Regions from separate parts of the Brevibacterium sp. K72 genome, predicted to be linked through region 1. Evidence: predicted binding sites of a transcription regulator. Region 1 holds the regulator's gene; the other holds the start of a gene.
What was found. Region 1 encodes HrcA, which represses chaperone genes, less so after heat shock. Its sites were predicted from a motif close to TTNGCACTCGNNNNNNNCGAGTGCNAA; they were not measured.
Positions count from the first base shown of each region.

Region 1 (7,362 bases):
GACGAACGAGCTCACCTGGTCGGGATCGCCGGCGGCCTGGAGCTGGTTGCCGCGCAGGTGGAGGTCGAGTCCGGAGAAGACCCTCTCGAGCGTGCGGAGGTTCGCCTCTCCGGGGCCGAAGAACTCGACGAGGTCGATCGAGTCCGGGATGACGAGGCGGACGGTCTCCGAGGACGCCGAGTCCGCTGCGGTCGATGAATCGGTGGAGGTGTCCAGAATGGTCCTTCGTTCGTAGGTCACTCAGGCGGAGCGTCGCGCGCTCACCCGAGGTGAGGACAGGTCAGCTTCTATCGTAGTCCGGTTCGTCACCAGCGGCCCAGGGAATTCTGCGCGAGGACGAGTCCGGCCGGTCCCGCCGAGGAGGACCGGAGGACGGTGTCGCCGAGGACGACGGTGCGCGCCCCGATCCCCTGCAGGGCCTCGAGCTCGGCCTCGGTGATCCCGCCTTCGGGTCCGACGATGAGGACGATGCGCTCGGTGCTGCCCGCATCGAGGTCCCGCAGCTGCGCGGTCAGGCGGGTCGCCGCGGCTTCGTGGAGGACGAAGATCGCCTCCCCACCCGGGTCGGCTGCAGCGGAATCCCCGGTCCCCTCGCCGAGGCGGTGGGCCAGTCCCGTGCCGCGTGCGAGCTCCCCGAGGACGGGGAAGCGCGAGCGCCGCGACTGGAGGGAGGCCGCGGTGAGGAGGTTCTCCCATTTCGCGGCCATCTTCGCGGCCTTCTTCGCCGGCCAGTCGGCGATCGAGCGTTCGGCCGCCCATGGGATGACCTCGTCGACGCCGATCTCGGTGGCCGCCTCGATCGCCTGGAGGTCGCGGTCGCCCTTCGCAAGCGCCTGGACGAGGACGAGCCGAGGTCCGTGCTCGGGAGTCCGGGTGACCTCGGTGACGTCGAGGACGAGTGCAGTCGCCGAGGCGGTGCTCACGGTTCCGCGGGCGCGGACCCCGTGCCCGTCGACGACGTCGATCTCCTCGCCGGGGCCGATCCGGCGCACGCGCACGGCGTGCCCGGCGACGTCCTCACCGAGCGTGAGCGCGGAACCGGCGACCGCCTCGGCGGCCTGCGGGGAATGGAAGACCGGGAGGCTCACCGACCGGCGAACTTCTCACGCATGCGGGAGAACATGCCGCGGTTCTCGGTCGTGATCTGCGCGCGCGGTGTCTCCTCGCCGCGGACCGTCGCGAGTCGGGCGAGCAGCTCCCGCTGTTCGTCGTCGAGCCTGTCGGGCGTGGTGACCTCGACGGTGATGAGGAGGTCCCCGCGGGTCTCGGTCCGCAGGCGGGTCGCGCCGAGGCCCGGAAGCCTGACGACCGTGCCCGACTGAGTGCCGGGTTCGATGTCGAGGTCCTGGGTGCCGTCGAAGGTCTCGAACGGGATGCGGGCGCCGAGCGCCGCCGCGGTCATGGGCACCGAGACGGCAGCGCGGAGGTTGTCGCCGTCGCGGCGGAAGACCTCATGGCGGGTGACCATGACCTCGACGAAGAGGTCACCGGCGGGACCGCCGCCAGGGCCGACCTCGCCCTGGGCGGAGAGCTGGATGCGCGTGCCGTCGGAGACTCCGGCGGGGATGCGGATCTTCATCGTCCGCTGCTTGCGCACGCGTCCGTCGCCCTGGCAGTTGAGGCAGGGGTGCGGGATGACGGTGCCGAAGCCGTGGCACTGGTTGCACGTCTGGTTCGTCACCATCTGACCGAGCAGGGTGCGGGTCATCCGCTGGATGCTGCCGGAGCCGTGGCACAGCGAGCACGTCTCGATCGAGGTGCCGTCCTGGGTGCCGGCGCCGCTGCACGTCTCGCACACGACCGCAGTGGTGACGTCGAGGTCGACGGTGCCGCCGAAGGCCGCGGTGCGCAGATCGATGTTGACGCCGACGAGGGCGTCCTTGCCGCGCTGGGTGCGCGGGATCGGACCACCGGCGGAGCCGCCCCCGCCGCCGAAGAAGGTCTCGAAGATGTCGCCGAAGCCGCCGAAGCCGCCGGCAGGGAAGCCCTGACCGTTCTCGCCGCCGCCCATGTCGTAGTTGCGGCGCTTCTGCGGATCGGAGAGGACCTCGTAGGCGAGTGAGATCGACTTGAATTCCTCGTCGTAGCCGGGGTTGACGTCGGGGTGGTACTTCCGGGCCAGCTTGAGGTACGACTTCTTGATCTCAGCCGCCGAAGCGTCCTTGGACACTCCGAGTGTTTCGTAGTGATCGGCCACTGAAACTTCTCTCTCCCTGATGGTGATCGTGGTGTGTGGAACTGTCTGTCAGGTGGGACTGTCTGGGGCGACGGGCGCTGCGCCCGCCGGTGAGGCCTCGCCTATCCCCGTTCGAGGGCGGAGGACACGTATTTGGCGACGGCGCGCACGGCCGAGATCGTCGTCGGATAGTCCATGCGGGTCGGACCGAGCACGGCGAGGCGGGCCGAGGATCCTGCCACATGACCATATTCGGCGGCGACGACGGATGTCGAGCTGAAGGACTCGTGAGTGTTCTCACGGCCGATGCGGACACTGATCTCGGCGTGGTCCTCGGCCATCGAGGTGAGCAGCTTGAGGAGGACGACCTGCTCTTCGAAGGCTTCGAGGATCGGGGCCATCTGCTCGCCGAACTCCTTGCCCGAGCGGGCGAGGTTCGCGGTGCCGGCCATGATGATCCGCTCTTCGCGGGTCGCGGCGACAAGATCGATGACGGCGTCGCGGAGGCGGGCGAACGTCGCCTCTCCCCCTGGGACTTCGGCCATGCCCTCGGCAGGGGCGTGATCCGACTCCGCCGCTCCGGCGGCCTCGCCGAGGTCGATGCGTGAGAGCTTCCGGCCGGCGAACTCGGCGTTGATCCGCTCACGGATGCGGGCGAGATCCTCCTCATCGACCGCCTCGGCGAGGCCGACGATCTTCTGCTCGACCTGGCCCGCGTCGGTGATGAGGACGACGAGGATCCGGCCGGCGGCGAGACCGACGACCTCGATGTGCTTGACCCTGGCCTGCGAGACCATGGGGTACTGGATGAGCGCGACCTGGTGGGTGAGCCCGGCGAGCAGGCGGACCGTGCGGTCGAGCATCCCGTCGAGGTCGGATTCGCTTTCGACGAGCTGGATGATCGCGCGGCGCTCGGCGGCGCTGAGCGGTTTGAACTCGTCGATGCGGTCGACGAACATGCGGTAGCCGAGGTCGGTGGGGATGCGCCCCGCCGAGGTGTGCGGCTGGGCGATGTATCCCTCGGCCTCGAGCTGAGCCATGTCGTTGCGGATCGTCGCGGGCGACACCCCGAGGGTGTGCCGCTGCACGATCGCCTTCGACCCCACGGGTTCGTTCGTGGCCACGAAGTCTTCGACGATCGCACGGAGCACCTGCGCGCGCCTGCTGTCGTTCATCCGACTCCTCCCGGAATTTGGCACTCGAATAGTCCGAGTGCCAATTCTACGCCTCTTCTCCGGTGAATTCACTTTCCGCCGCCCCACCCGCGGGTCAGCGCGGATCGGCCCTGCGCATTCACTACGCTGGTGGGCTGTGAATGCCTTTGATCGCTATGGTTCGGACGTGCTCTCCGGTTCGTCGCCGTCCTCGCACCGGCCCAAGAAGTCCCGCCCCGTCGAGGTCGGCCTCGGCATGGTGCTCGAAGACGCGATGAGCGGTTTCGTCGGCGCCGTCGTCGGTGCCGAGAAGACGACGGGCGGCGTCGTCGTCAAACTCGAGGACCGCCGCGGCGCTGTCCGGTCATTTCCGCTCGGCCCCGGCTTCCTCCTCGAGGGCGAGCCTGTCGACCTTCGCCTGCCCAAGCGCAAGCCGGCTGCCCCCGGTCGTACAGCCTCGGGCTCACGTGCCGTGGTCGGCGCGAAGGCGCGGGTGGCCAGGGGGTCGCGGATCTGGGCCGAGGGCAAGCACGACGCCGAGCTCGTCGAGAAGATCTGGGGCGACGACCTGCGGATCGAAGGCGTCGTCGTCGAACCCCTCGGCGGACTCGACGACGTCGCCGACAAGCTCGCCGAGTTCGGCCCGGACCGGCAGCATCGGGTCGGGATCCTCGCCGACCATCTCGTCTCCGGGACGAAGGAGTCGAAGATCGCCGAGGCGGTCCGCTCCGATCCGCGCTACCGCGACGTCGTCCACATCATCGGCCACCCGTACGTCGACATCTGGCAGGCGGTCAAGCCGCACGTCGTCGGCATCGCCGCATGGCCGACCGTCCCGCGCGGAGAGGACTGGAAGACGGGGATACTGCGCCGCATCGGCTGGCCGCACGCCGATCACAAGGACGTCGCCGCCGGATGGGTGCGGATCCTCAGGTCCGTGAGCACGATCGCCGATGTCGAGCCGACGCTCTCGGGCCGGGTCGAGGAGCTCATCGACTTCGTCACCGTGGACTGAGGGGTCTGAGTTCGCTGCGGGGCTGCGTGGACTGAGGTCGCTGCGGGGACTGAGGTCGCTGCGGTTTCGACTCCGAGGCAGTCGCAAGGGCCCGGCTCCGAGGCAGTTGTGACGAACTTGGAACGCCGCTCCCACCCTTCGGCTGGGGCCGCTGGTCTAGGGTGGAAGTGCAGAAGCTTCTCGAAAGGACCCTCATGTCGAACTCCCCGCAGCCTCCGAACGGAGAGCCGAACCAGTCGCGTCCGATGCCTCCGAACTACACCCAGGCGTCCGGACCCCAGCAGCCCTACAGCCAGCAGCCGCAGCAGAACTCCGGTTCGCAGCAGCAGTACGACTCCCAGCAGAACTCCGGTTCGCAGCAGGGCTACGGTCAGCAGGGTTATGGCTCCCAGCAGAACCAGTATGGCAGCCAGCCGCAGAGCTACGGCGGCCAGCAGCAGCACGGTTCCCAGCAGAACTACGGCGCTCAGCAGTACGGCTCGCAGCAGGGCTATGGCCAGCAGTACGGCGGCCAGCAGAACTACGGCGGCCAGCAGTACGGCGTCCAGCCCGCGATGCACGCCAACCCCGCGATGTTCGACTCCGCCAACCTGCCCGAGTCCGCGTACGGTCCGGGCTCCGAGCGCTTCTGGAACGCCACCGACTCCGAGCGGACCACCGCGCTGTGGACGAACATCGGGTCGCTCTTCGTCGGCTTCCTCCCGCTCATCATGTTCCTCGTGAAGAAGGACGAGTCGCCCTTCGTCCGCGACTACGCCCGCCAGGGCACGAACGCGTGGATCACGAACATGATCGCCACGTTCGCCGCCTCGATCGTCCTCGGCATCATCGGCACCATCCTCGCGTTCGTGACGATGGGCTTCGGATTCCTCATCGTCTACTTCGCGTTCCTCATCCCGCTCGTCTACGCGGTCATCTACATCATCGCCGCCGTGGCTGCGAACAAGGGCGAGGGCTACAAGTTCCCGCTGACGATCAACTTCATCAAGTGATCAGCTGCGGCCATTGAGCCGCCGACTCTCGGACCCGCCGTCTGCGCATCTGCGCAGGCGGCGGTCCTGTTTCGGCTCACCGTGAGAATCGCCTGTTCCGGCGGTGGACGAACCACGCCGACGAACGCGGGAGGAAGGCGAAGACAAGACTGGCCGTCGCGAAGATCTGAAACCCTGCGGTGAGAACCGGACTGAACGGAGTGAGGACGAAGAGTGAGGCGACGAGAGCGATGAGCGCCACCCATTTGGCGTGACCGCGCCCCACGAGCACTCTCCACGCATAGATGCAGAACGCCGCGATGACCACGAGCCCCACAATGATGCCGAAGGCGACGAGGGCGTCCGCCAGGCCCGTTGAGATGTCGGCAGCGGCGTTGACCGGTTCGACGCCGGTCGTGTCCCCGATGCCGCGCAGCATCCAGCCGAACGACCTCAGTGTGCGTCCACCGGTGACTGCCATCGAGATGATCGCGAGGACGATGAACAACGGCGCGATGAGCCCGAGGACAGCAGCGGTGCGGATCTCCCACGGCCGACTCGGGCGGCCGTGCCCCTCGCCGGGAAGTCGACTCGAGACCGCATACATGTCCCTGCCGTGACGCCATGCGGTCGTCGAGGCCGCCGCAGTCGTGTGTGCCGCGGCGCGTCCTTTCGCTGCCGCCGCCCGTGAAGCGCTTCCCGCCGCCGCGCGTCCCCGCTTCCAGAGGTCGGACCGTTGCACGGACTCAGCAGCCGTCGCCGCTGCGCCCACGGCATCTCTGCCCAGACGCCTGAGGTCTGCCGTCCCCGACGGCCGCCGGGACGAGTGCCGCCGGGGTCTCGAGCGCGGAGGCGGCCCGGATGCCTGCGGCGGGAGGTAAGACGGAGGCGGTGCTGGCGACTCCGGAACAGGCGGCTGGCCTCCACGCGGATCAACGCCGGGCGGGCGGGAATCAGAACCCCGGTCCGCATTCGCTCCAGGCACAGCAGAGTCCTGTCGGCCGTGTCGGTCATCTTCGGGCTGAGGGTTCGACATCGTCCACCTCGCTTGCTCCGCACCGTCGGGGGTCCACGAAAGGTACACCACATCATCCACGATAGGTGTAGTCAGTCTAGCAGGAGCCCTCCGACGAACGCAGGCCGTTTCCGCACGTCATCGTCGGGCGTCATGGTGGGCGTCACCGTACGTAGTCGGTGAGCACCCTGACCATATGGTCGGCCATGAGCCGGCCCTGGAGCGTCGGGGAGAACCGGCCGTCGGCGACCGCCGCGGCGTCGAGAAGTCCCTGCTTGACGAAGGTGCGGATCGCCGCCTCGCTGCCGAGGCCCAGCGAATCGAGGGGCAGCTCGGAGTCGATGCGGGCGGCGAGCATGATCCGCTCGATCTCGCGCGTCGTCTCCGAGAGCACCTCCCGTCCGATCGCCGGGGAGTGACCGGCGAGGAGCCTGTCCGACCAGGCGCGGGGATGCTTGGCGTTCCAGAACCGGACTCCCCCGACGTGGGAGTGCGCACCCGGGCCGAAGCCCCACCAGTCGGCACCCCGCCAATACGCCATGTTGTGCTCACAGCGGGTGTCCGGGTTCTTCGACCAGTTGCTCACCTCGTACCAGCGCAGACCGGCAGCGGCCATGGCCGCATCGGCGATCTCGTACTTGTCGGCGAGGTCGTCCTCATCGGGCATGGGCAGCTGCCCGCGACGAACCATCGCCCCCATCTTCGTGCCCGGCTCGACGATGAGCGAGTACGCGGAGATGTGGTCGACGTCATTGGCCAGCGCCGAGTCGAGGGAGGCACGCCAGTCGTCGATCGACTCCCCCGGTGTGCCGTAGATGAGGTCGAGGCTGAGCTCGAGCCCGGCCTCCTTGACCCAACGCGCGACATCCGGGATCTTCAGCGGATCGTGCGTGCGATCGAGGGTTGCGAGCACGTGCGGGACCGCCGACTGCATGCCCACGGAGATGCGGGTGAAGCCGGCGGCGGCCAGCGTGTCGAGATAGGCGGGACTGAGGGTGTCCGGGTTCGCCTCGGTCGTCACCTCGACATCG
Region 1 covers NZ_CP191582.1:3,118,160-3,125,521, forward strand. The annotation lists gene ACQ1RG_RS14130 (PhoH family protein) at 1-240, opposite strand, end outside; gene ACQ1RG_RS14135 (16S rRNA (uracil(1498)-N(3))-methyltransferase) at 306-1,088, opposite strand; gene dnaJ (molecular chaperone DnaJ) at 1,085-2,197, opposite strand; gene hrcA (heat-inducible transcriptional repressor HrcA) at 2,299-3,351, opposite strand; gene ACQ1RG_RS14150 (DUF3097 domain-containing protein) at 3,488-4,345, shown strand; gene ACQ1RG_RS14155 (DUF4870 domain-containing protein) at 4,540-5,337, shown strand; gene ACQ1RG_RS14160 (hypothetical protein) at 5,414-6,058, opposite strand; gene hemW (radical SAM family heme chaperone HemW) at 6,495-7,362, opposite strand, start outside.

Region 2 (7,362 bases), 980 kb from region 1:
ACCGACTGTGACTTCCGCAACGGTGACGGTCACGCCCGGCGGGACCCGGCGGTCGCCTCGGCGAGGGGGAATCCCCGGTGCAGAGCCGAGTCCGCCGTCCCTGCGGGTCTCGGAGGGGCGAGCTGGCGCGGCGGGAATGACAGCCGTGTCATTCTGGCGATAGCATAAGCTTCAGAGTACACACCCGAAGGAGCACACCGTCTATGCCGCAGAACGAGGGCACCCCTGAACTGAGTGAGCTCGAGGTGTCCGTTCTGGAATTCGAGCGGCGCTGGTGGAAGTACGGCGGTGCGAAGGACCACGCGATCCGCGAGCGCTTCGACATGTCGGCGACGAGCTACTTCCAGATACTCAACTCCCTGCTCGACAATCCGGCGGCCCTCGCGAGCGATCCGATGCTCGTCAAGCGGCTGCGCCGGATCCGCACGACGCGACAGAGCGAACGTGCGCAGGCCCGCGTCTCGAGGTAGCCATGACTGACGAATTCGACTCCATCGAGCCAGGCCGCCGCAGTGGAGCCCATCGGCAGGACTCCGCGGCCTCGTCGAACCTCGGGGCGATCACGCTGGTCATCGTCCTCGCGCTCGTCGCGGTCCTCCTCGTCGTCGCGGCGATCAACATCATCACCTCGTCCATGCGCGACCCCGAGACGACCGTCGGCGAACCCGCCCCGGAGACCTCGGCGCCGGCGACGCCGAGCCCCTCGGAGAGCGAAGTCAGCGTCGTCGACTCCTCGCTCACGGTCGACGTGCTCAATGGCTCGGGAGTCTCCGGCGTCGCGAAGAGGTTCTCCGACGCGGTCGAGGAGAAGGGCTGGACCATCGGCAAGGTCGGCAACTACTCGACTGCCCGCAGCGACTCGGTCGTCTACTACAAGGACAAGGGCTCGGCCGCGCAGGCGAAGCTCGTCGCCGACGCCCTCGGCATCGAGGCCACGGAGCAGTCGGACGACTTCACCGCCGACCTCACCGTCGTCGTGTGCTCGGACATCGCCCAGCGCGGACCGTCGTCGAGCGGCACGGATTCGGGTTCGGGAAGTGCTGAATCCGAAGGGACCGGCTCGGGCGCCGGCAGTGCTGGATCCGAAGGCGGACAGTCTGAGGGCACCGGCCTCGGTGAGGGCTGAGAGTTCACGCGAATTCACAGGATGAATGCCGCCTGAAATCAAATGTAACGAATTGATAACAGTGTTGAGCGAACCTCTGGCCCGCCCGGCCCTGGGGTAGAGTTTTACCAGCTAGGCAAGCACTGCACCTTGTGTTCTGATCGTGCTTCACCGAGATCAATCTCCAGAGGTCAATGAGAGAAATCGCGGGGTCTGTTGAGGTTTACTAGCGTTCGGATTCCGGCACTGCGTTGTGTCGGAAGCGGATTTCAAATGACACTGCATTCTATGGAGAAGTAATGGCACAAGGCACCGTCAAGTGGTTCAACGCCGAAAAGGGCTACGGATTCATCACCCTCGAAGGCGACGGCCAGGACGTGTTCGTCCACTGGAGCGCGATCCAGATGGACGGCTACCGCTCCCTCGAAGAGGGCCAGCAGGTTGAGTTCGAGGTCGGAGAAGGTCAGAAGGGTCCCCAGGCGGAATCCGTCACCCTCCTCTGAGTCTGATGTCGCCGGCGTGAAGCCGTGCGCGACCGTGCCCCGCGATCTCCGCAGATCGCGGGGCCGCGGTTTTCGCTGCCGGCGTCATCGGTCCGCTGCGATGGCCGTCTGACGGTCGGCTCTGCGGACATCGAGCGACGAGGCGCCGAGTCGATGACGACTCGGCGCCTCTGCATTTTGCGCGGGGCTCACCCCGCGGTATCGCGGCGACGCCGGTCGGTGGGGCGCCGTCCTCCGGTCGCGCGCTGTCGGTCGGTGGGGCACTGCTGGCGGACGTTCACCGCGCCCCCTGGTGGTGCGACTCGTCCGTCGCCTACGGTCGCCGCCCCAGGCCTGACCGTTCGCGTCGACCTGCCGTCGGTCGCTTCTCGTCATCGTTCCTCAGAGACTCCCCGGAATTCCTGGCTTCGCGAGGATTTCGTTTGCACTCTCCCCCTGAGAGTGCTAAATCTAGTGGTGGTGAAAACCACGGGATCGCATCAGTCGTCTCGAGAGCGTGGTCCCCGTGTGGAATGGAACATGCGGACACACTCTCTGCCGTCGCGGGCGCTGACGACTGCTCTGGGATTCCAGTCCACTCCATCAGGGAGGATCTAAGCCACTATGGCAAAGATGATTGCATTCGACGAAGAAGCTCGTCGGGGACTCGAAGCCGGTCTCAACCAGCTTGCGGACGCGGTCAAGGTGACGCTCGGACCGCGCGGCCGCAACGTCGTGCTCGAAAAGCAGTGGGGCGCACCCACGATCACCAACGACGGCGTGTCCATCGCCAAGGAGATCGAGCTCGAGGATCCCTACGAGAAGATCGGTGCCGAACTCGTCAAGGAAGTCGCCAAGAAGACTGACGACGTCGCCGGCGACGGCACCACCACCGCCACCGTGCTCGCTCAGGCGCTCGTCCGCGAGGGTCTGCGCAACGTCGCGGCCGGTGCTGACCCGCTCAGCCTCAAGCGCGGAATCGAGAAGGCTGTCGCCGCAGTGACCGAGGTCCTGCTCGACAACGCCATCGAGATCGAGACGAAGGAGCAGATCGCTGCCACCGCCGGAATCTCCGCCGGTGACCCTGCGATCGGTGAGCTCATCGCCGAGGCGATCGACAAGGTCGGCAAGGAAGGCGTCGTCACCGTCGAGGAGTCCAACACCTTCGGACTCGAGCTCGAACTGACCGAGGGCATGCGCTTCGACAAGGGCTACATCTCCGGTTACTTCGTCACCGACACCGACCGCCAGGAAGCCGTCCTCGAGGATCCCTACATCCTCATCGTCAACTCGAAGATCTCGAACGTCAAGGATCTGCTGCCCGTCCTCGAGAAGGTCCAGCAGACCAACAAGCCGCTCCTGATCATCGCCGAGGACGTCGAGGGCGAAGCACTCGCCGTCCTCGTGCTCAACAAGATCCGCGGCACCTTCAAGTCCGTGGCCGTCAAGGCTCCGGGCTTCGGTGACCGTCGCAAGGCCCAGCTCGCCGACATCGCCATCCTCACCGGTGGCCAGGTCGTGTCCGAGGAAGTCGGGCTCAAGCTCGACAACGTCACCCTCGACCTGCTCGGCACCGCCCGCAAGGTCGTCGTCACGAAGGACGAGACGACGATCATCGAAGGTGCTGGAGACGCCGACGAGATCGCCGGTCGCGTGGCCCAGATCCGCGCCGAGATCGAGAACTCGGACTCCGATTACGACCGTGAGAAGCTGCAGGAGCGCCTGGCCAAGCTGGCCGGCGGTGTTGCCGTCATCAAGGCCGGAGCCGCGACCGAGGTCGAGCTCAAGGAGACGAAGCACCGCATCGAAGACGCCGTGCGCAACGCCAAGGCCGCTGTGGAAGAGGGAATCGTCGCCGGCGGCGGCGTCGCCCTCATCCAGGCCGGCAAGGCCGCCTTCGACGACCTCTCGCTCACCGGCGACGAGGCCACGGGTGCCAACATCGTCAAGGTCGGCATCGAGGCTCCGCTCAAGCAGATCGCCACGAACGCCGGTCTCGAAGCCGGTGTCGTCGCCGACAAGGTCGCGAACCTCGAGCCGGGCTGGGGCCTCAACGCCGCCACCGGTGAGTACGAGGACCTGCTCGCCGCAGGCATCAACGACCCGGTCAAGGTGACCCGTTCGGCTCTGCAGAACGCCGCGTCGATCGCCGGTCTGTTCCTCACCACCGAGTCGGTCGTCGCCGACAAGCCCGAGAAGGCCGCACCGGGTGCTGACGCAGCCGCTGCCGGTATGGACGGAATGGGCGGCATGGGCTTCTGATCAGCCCAGCGCTCGACGAGCCGTGCCGGTGTCCGCAAGGACGCCGGCACGGCTCTTCTCGTTGTCGCTTCTCGTTGTCGCTACTCGTTGTCACTACTCGTTGTCACCGCGAGGCGGTCTCACGGGCCCTCGCCGAGGCTGTCTCACGAGCTCTCGCCGAGGTGGCCGGACGGTGGGGTGCCGACCGCGGGCAACTCAGTCCCAGGGGTTCTCGCGGCGGTGGCGGCGCTCTTCGCGCCGCCTGCGCAGCTCGTCGTCGCGAGGATCGATCTGGCCCGGCCCGTACGGCGGCATCGGAGGGTGCGGGGGCTGGAGTCCGTGGCCGAAGGCCACGTCGTCGTCCTCGACGTCGCGCTGGGGCGCCTCGAGCTGACGTTTGGCCTCCTCATCGCCGAGGTGGGCCCTGGCCCGTTTCGTCAGCTCCTTCTTCCGCCGACGGATGATCTCGTCTTTGCCGGTGATCTGGGAGACCGCGCCGAAGAACGTCGGAAGGATGATGAAGATCGGCCAGAAGAAGATGAAGGCGCCTGTCGCGATCGAGGAGACCGCCCAGATGAGGAGCGTGAAACCGACAGGACCGGCGACCATGCCGAGCAGGGCGCGGCGGACGCGGTCGCGGTAGTACTTCTCGGCGGCGGCTTGGATCTGGGTCGGAGTGATGGGGATCCGCTCGTCGTCGAGCTGTGCGAGAGCTCGTTTGCGGGAAGCCTCGTCGAGGTGGTCGGGGTCGATCTCCTCAGCGTCGGCGACGACGAGGTCCGAGACGAGGTCGGGGATCTCGCCGAGAGTCTTGACGCGTCCTGCCGTCTCCATCCGCTCGTCGAACTCGCCGGCGTCGATCTGCCCGAGGGCGTAGGCCTCGGAGAGCACGTCGGTGACGACGGCCCGATCGGCGTCGGAAGCCCTGACCTGGCCGTAGGCGCGCGGGTCTGCGCTGAAGCGGGACCAGAGGGGACGACTTTCCATGCCTCTTACTGTAACCCCGCACGAGCGGCCCGGTTCCTGGGATCTCGCGCCGAATCCGACGCGCTCCCGGACATCCCTGAACGGGGCCTGAACGGCCACTAGACTCTCTCTGGTGGAACCCGTCGTCGTGCTCATCCTCGCCGCAGTCTTCGTCGGAGCACTCTCACAGCGGGTGACGGGGATGGGGTTCGGGCTGGTCAGCGGACCGTTCCTCGTCCTCCTTCTCGACCCGGTCTCCGGCGTCATCCTCGTCAACCTCTGCGGGATCATCGCCAGCGGCACGGTCTTCGCGCGGACGTGGCGCGAGGTCGAGTGGCCGGTGTTCTGGAAGCTGGCCGTGGGCACCGTGGCCGGGACCGTGCCCGGAGCGCTCCTGACGACCGCCCTGCTGACGGCGCCGCTGCAGATCCTCATCGGAGCGCTCATCATCGCCTCGCTCGCCGTCTCCCTCATCATCGGCCGCTTCGGCGCGACGATCCCTGCGAACTTCGGGACGCAGTTCACCTCGGGGTTCGTCTCCGGGACGATGTCGGCGGCCGCCGGTGCCGGCGGACCCGCGGTGAGCGCCTATGCGGTGCTCACCCGGTGGGAGCAGCGGCAGTTCGCCGCGACCCTGCAGCCGTTCCTCGTCGTCGGCACCGGGTCGGCGATCCTCGCGAAGGCCCTCCTCGACGAGGGTGCCTGGCCGCGGCTCGACCCGACGATCTGGGTGGGGATCGGAATCGTGCTCGTCGCCGGCCTCCTCGGCGGGGATCTGCTGGCGCGGAGGCTGCCGCCGACGACGGCGAGGATCGCGATGATCGTCCTCGCCTTCGGTGGGGGAGCGGCGACTCTGGCCAAGGGGCTGGGGTTGTTCGGGTGAACCGCCTCGGCGGGGAATCGAGACGGGCACGCGCAGGCAAAGGGCGGCTGGGACTGAGGGCGCACAGGGGCGCGGCTCAGTCGCTTGCCAGTTTCATCGGGCATACTGGGCAGTGTTCCGTCCATCTGGGAGGCAGAGATCGTGGGAACAGTTTTCCTGTTCATACTCATCGTCCTCGGGGCCATCTTCTTCATCGGCCACCGCAAGGAGAAGAAACGTCAGAAGGAGCTCCACGCCGCGGAGCTCGCGCAGGTGAAGAAGGCTGCGGAAGAGGACGTCACCGAATTCGGCGAAGAGGTCGCCGAACTCGACATCCTCACGTCCGGGGTCGAACTCGACACCGGCGGATCGCAGGACTACAAGCAGGCGCTCGATTCCTACGATGTGGCGAAGGAGACCCTCGAGAAGGTCGAGGAGCCCACTGACATCCGTCATGTCACTGAGGCGCTCGAAGACGGCCGCTACGCCGCGAAGTGCGTGCGTGCCCGCGTCGAGGGCAAGCCGCTTCCCGTGAGGCGCCCGCCATGCTTCTTCAACCCGCAGCACGGACCTTCGGTCGAGGACATCGACTGGGCTCCCGCCGGCGGTCAGCTGCGCCCGGTCCCGGTGTGCGCCGCTGATGCCGAGCGCGTCGCCGTCGGCGCCGAACCCGCGGTCCGCAAGGTCGTCACCGGTGACGGTCACACGCGTCGCGCCTACTGGGAGGCCGGCCCGGCCTACGCCGAGTACAACCGCGGCTACTTCAACTCCTACGCCGGCTCCGGCCTGCTGCCAGGTGTCCTCATGGGCGCCATGCTCTTCGGCGGCATGGGCGGCGGCTGGGACGGCTCGTACGCCGAGGGCTACCAGGACGGCATGGGTGCCGACGGCGGAGACGCCGGCGGCGGCGATGTCGGCGGTGGTGACGGCGGCGGATTCTTCGGCGGCGGCGACGGTGGCGACGGCGGAGGACTCTTCGGCGACTTCGGAGGCTTCGACTTCTGATGGACGTCGTTCCGATCCGTGACGAGTCGATCAGGCTCGGCCAGCTCCTCAAACTCCACGGCGTCGCCGAACACGGTGCGATGGCCAAGGATCTCATCGCCGCCGGTGACGTCTTCGTCAACGGCGAGGTCGAGACCCGCCGAGGAGCGACCATCCGTCCCGGTGACCGTGTCGAGGCGCTCGGCGAGGTCTTCGAGGTCCGAGCAGAGACGGACTGAGGAATGTCGGTCCCGTCCGCACCGAACTGAGCACAGCGAGTCGATCGCCGTGCCTGCTGAGTCCTCGTCGGACCGGTCGGGTGCGGCGATCGACTGCGTCTACCCGTTCCAGGGTCGGTGGCTGGTCCAGAACAGCCCTGCCGACCGTGTGCCCAGCCACGGCACCACGCTCTTCGGCAGCGCACATGCGATCGACTTCGTCCCCGTCGATGCGGGCGGGCGATCCGCTCCCTTCACCGTCGCCGCGCTGTTGCGCACGGAGGTTCCTGAGCACTTCCCCGGCTTCGGTCGCAGGCTCTGCTCACCGGCGCACGGGGCGATCATCGTCGTCGAGGACAGCCTCGTCGATCACCGGACCCATCGCGGGTTCCCCTCGCTGCTCTACGCAGCCTCCCAGCGCACCAGGTTGGCCGGCGGGTGGCGGGAACTGGCAGGCAATCACATCGTCATCGCCGTCGGCTCGGCCTTCGTCGTCCTCTGCCA
Region 2 covers NZ_CP191582.1:284,660-292,021, reverse strand. The annotation lists gene ACQ1RG_RS01340 (DUF3263 domain-containing protein) at 204-470, shown strand; gene ACQ1RG_RS01335 (LytR C-terminal domain-containing protein) at 473-1,126, shown strand; gene ACQ1RG_RS01330 (cold-shock protein) at 1,405-1,608, shown strand; gene groL (chaperonin GroEL) at 2,212-3,849, shown strand; gene ACQ1RG_RS01320 (DUF1707 SHOCT-like domain-containing protein) at 4,045-4,815, opposite strand; gene ACQ1RG_RS01315 (sulfite exporter TauE/SafE family protein) at 4,928-5,677, shown strand; gene ACQ1RG_RS01310 (OadG family protein) at 5,819-6,661, shown strand; gene ACQ1RG_RS01305 (RNA-binding S4 domain-containing protein) at 6,661-6,879, shown strand; gene ACQ1RG_RS01300 (M23 family metallopeptidase) at 6,929-7,362, shown strand, end outside.
Region 2: a site for HrcA is predicted at 2,030-2,056, ahead of groL (chaperonin GroEL). Genes of this name have one in related genera too.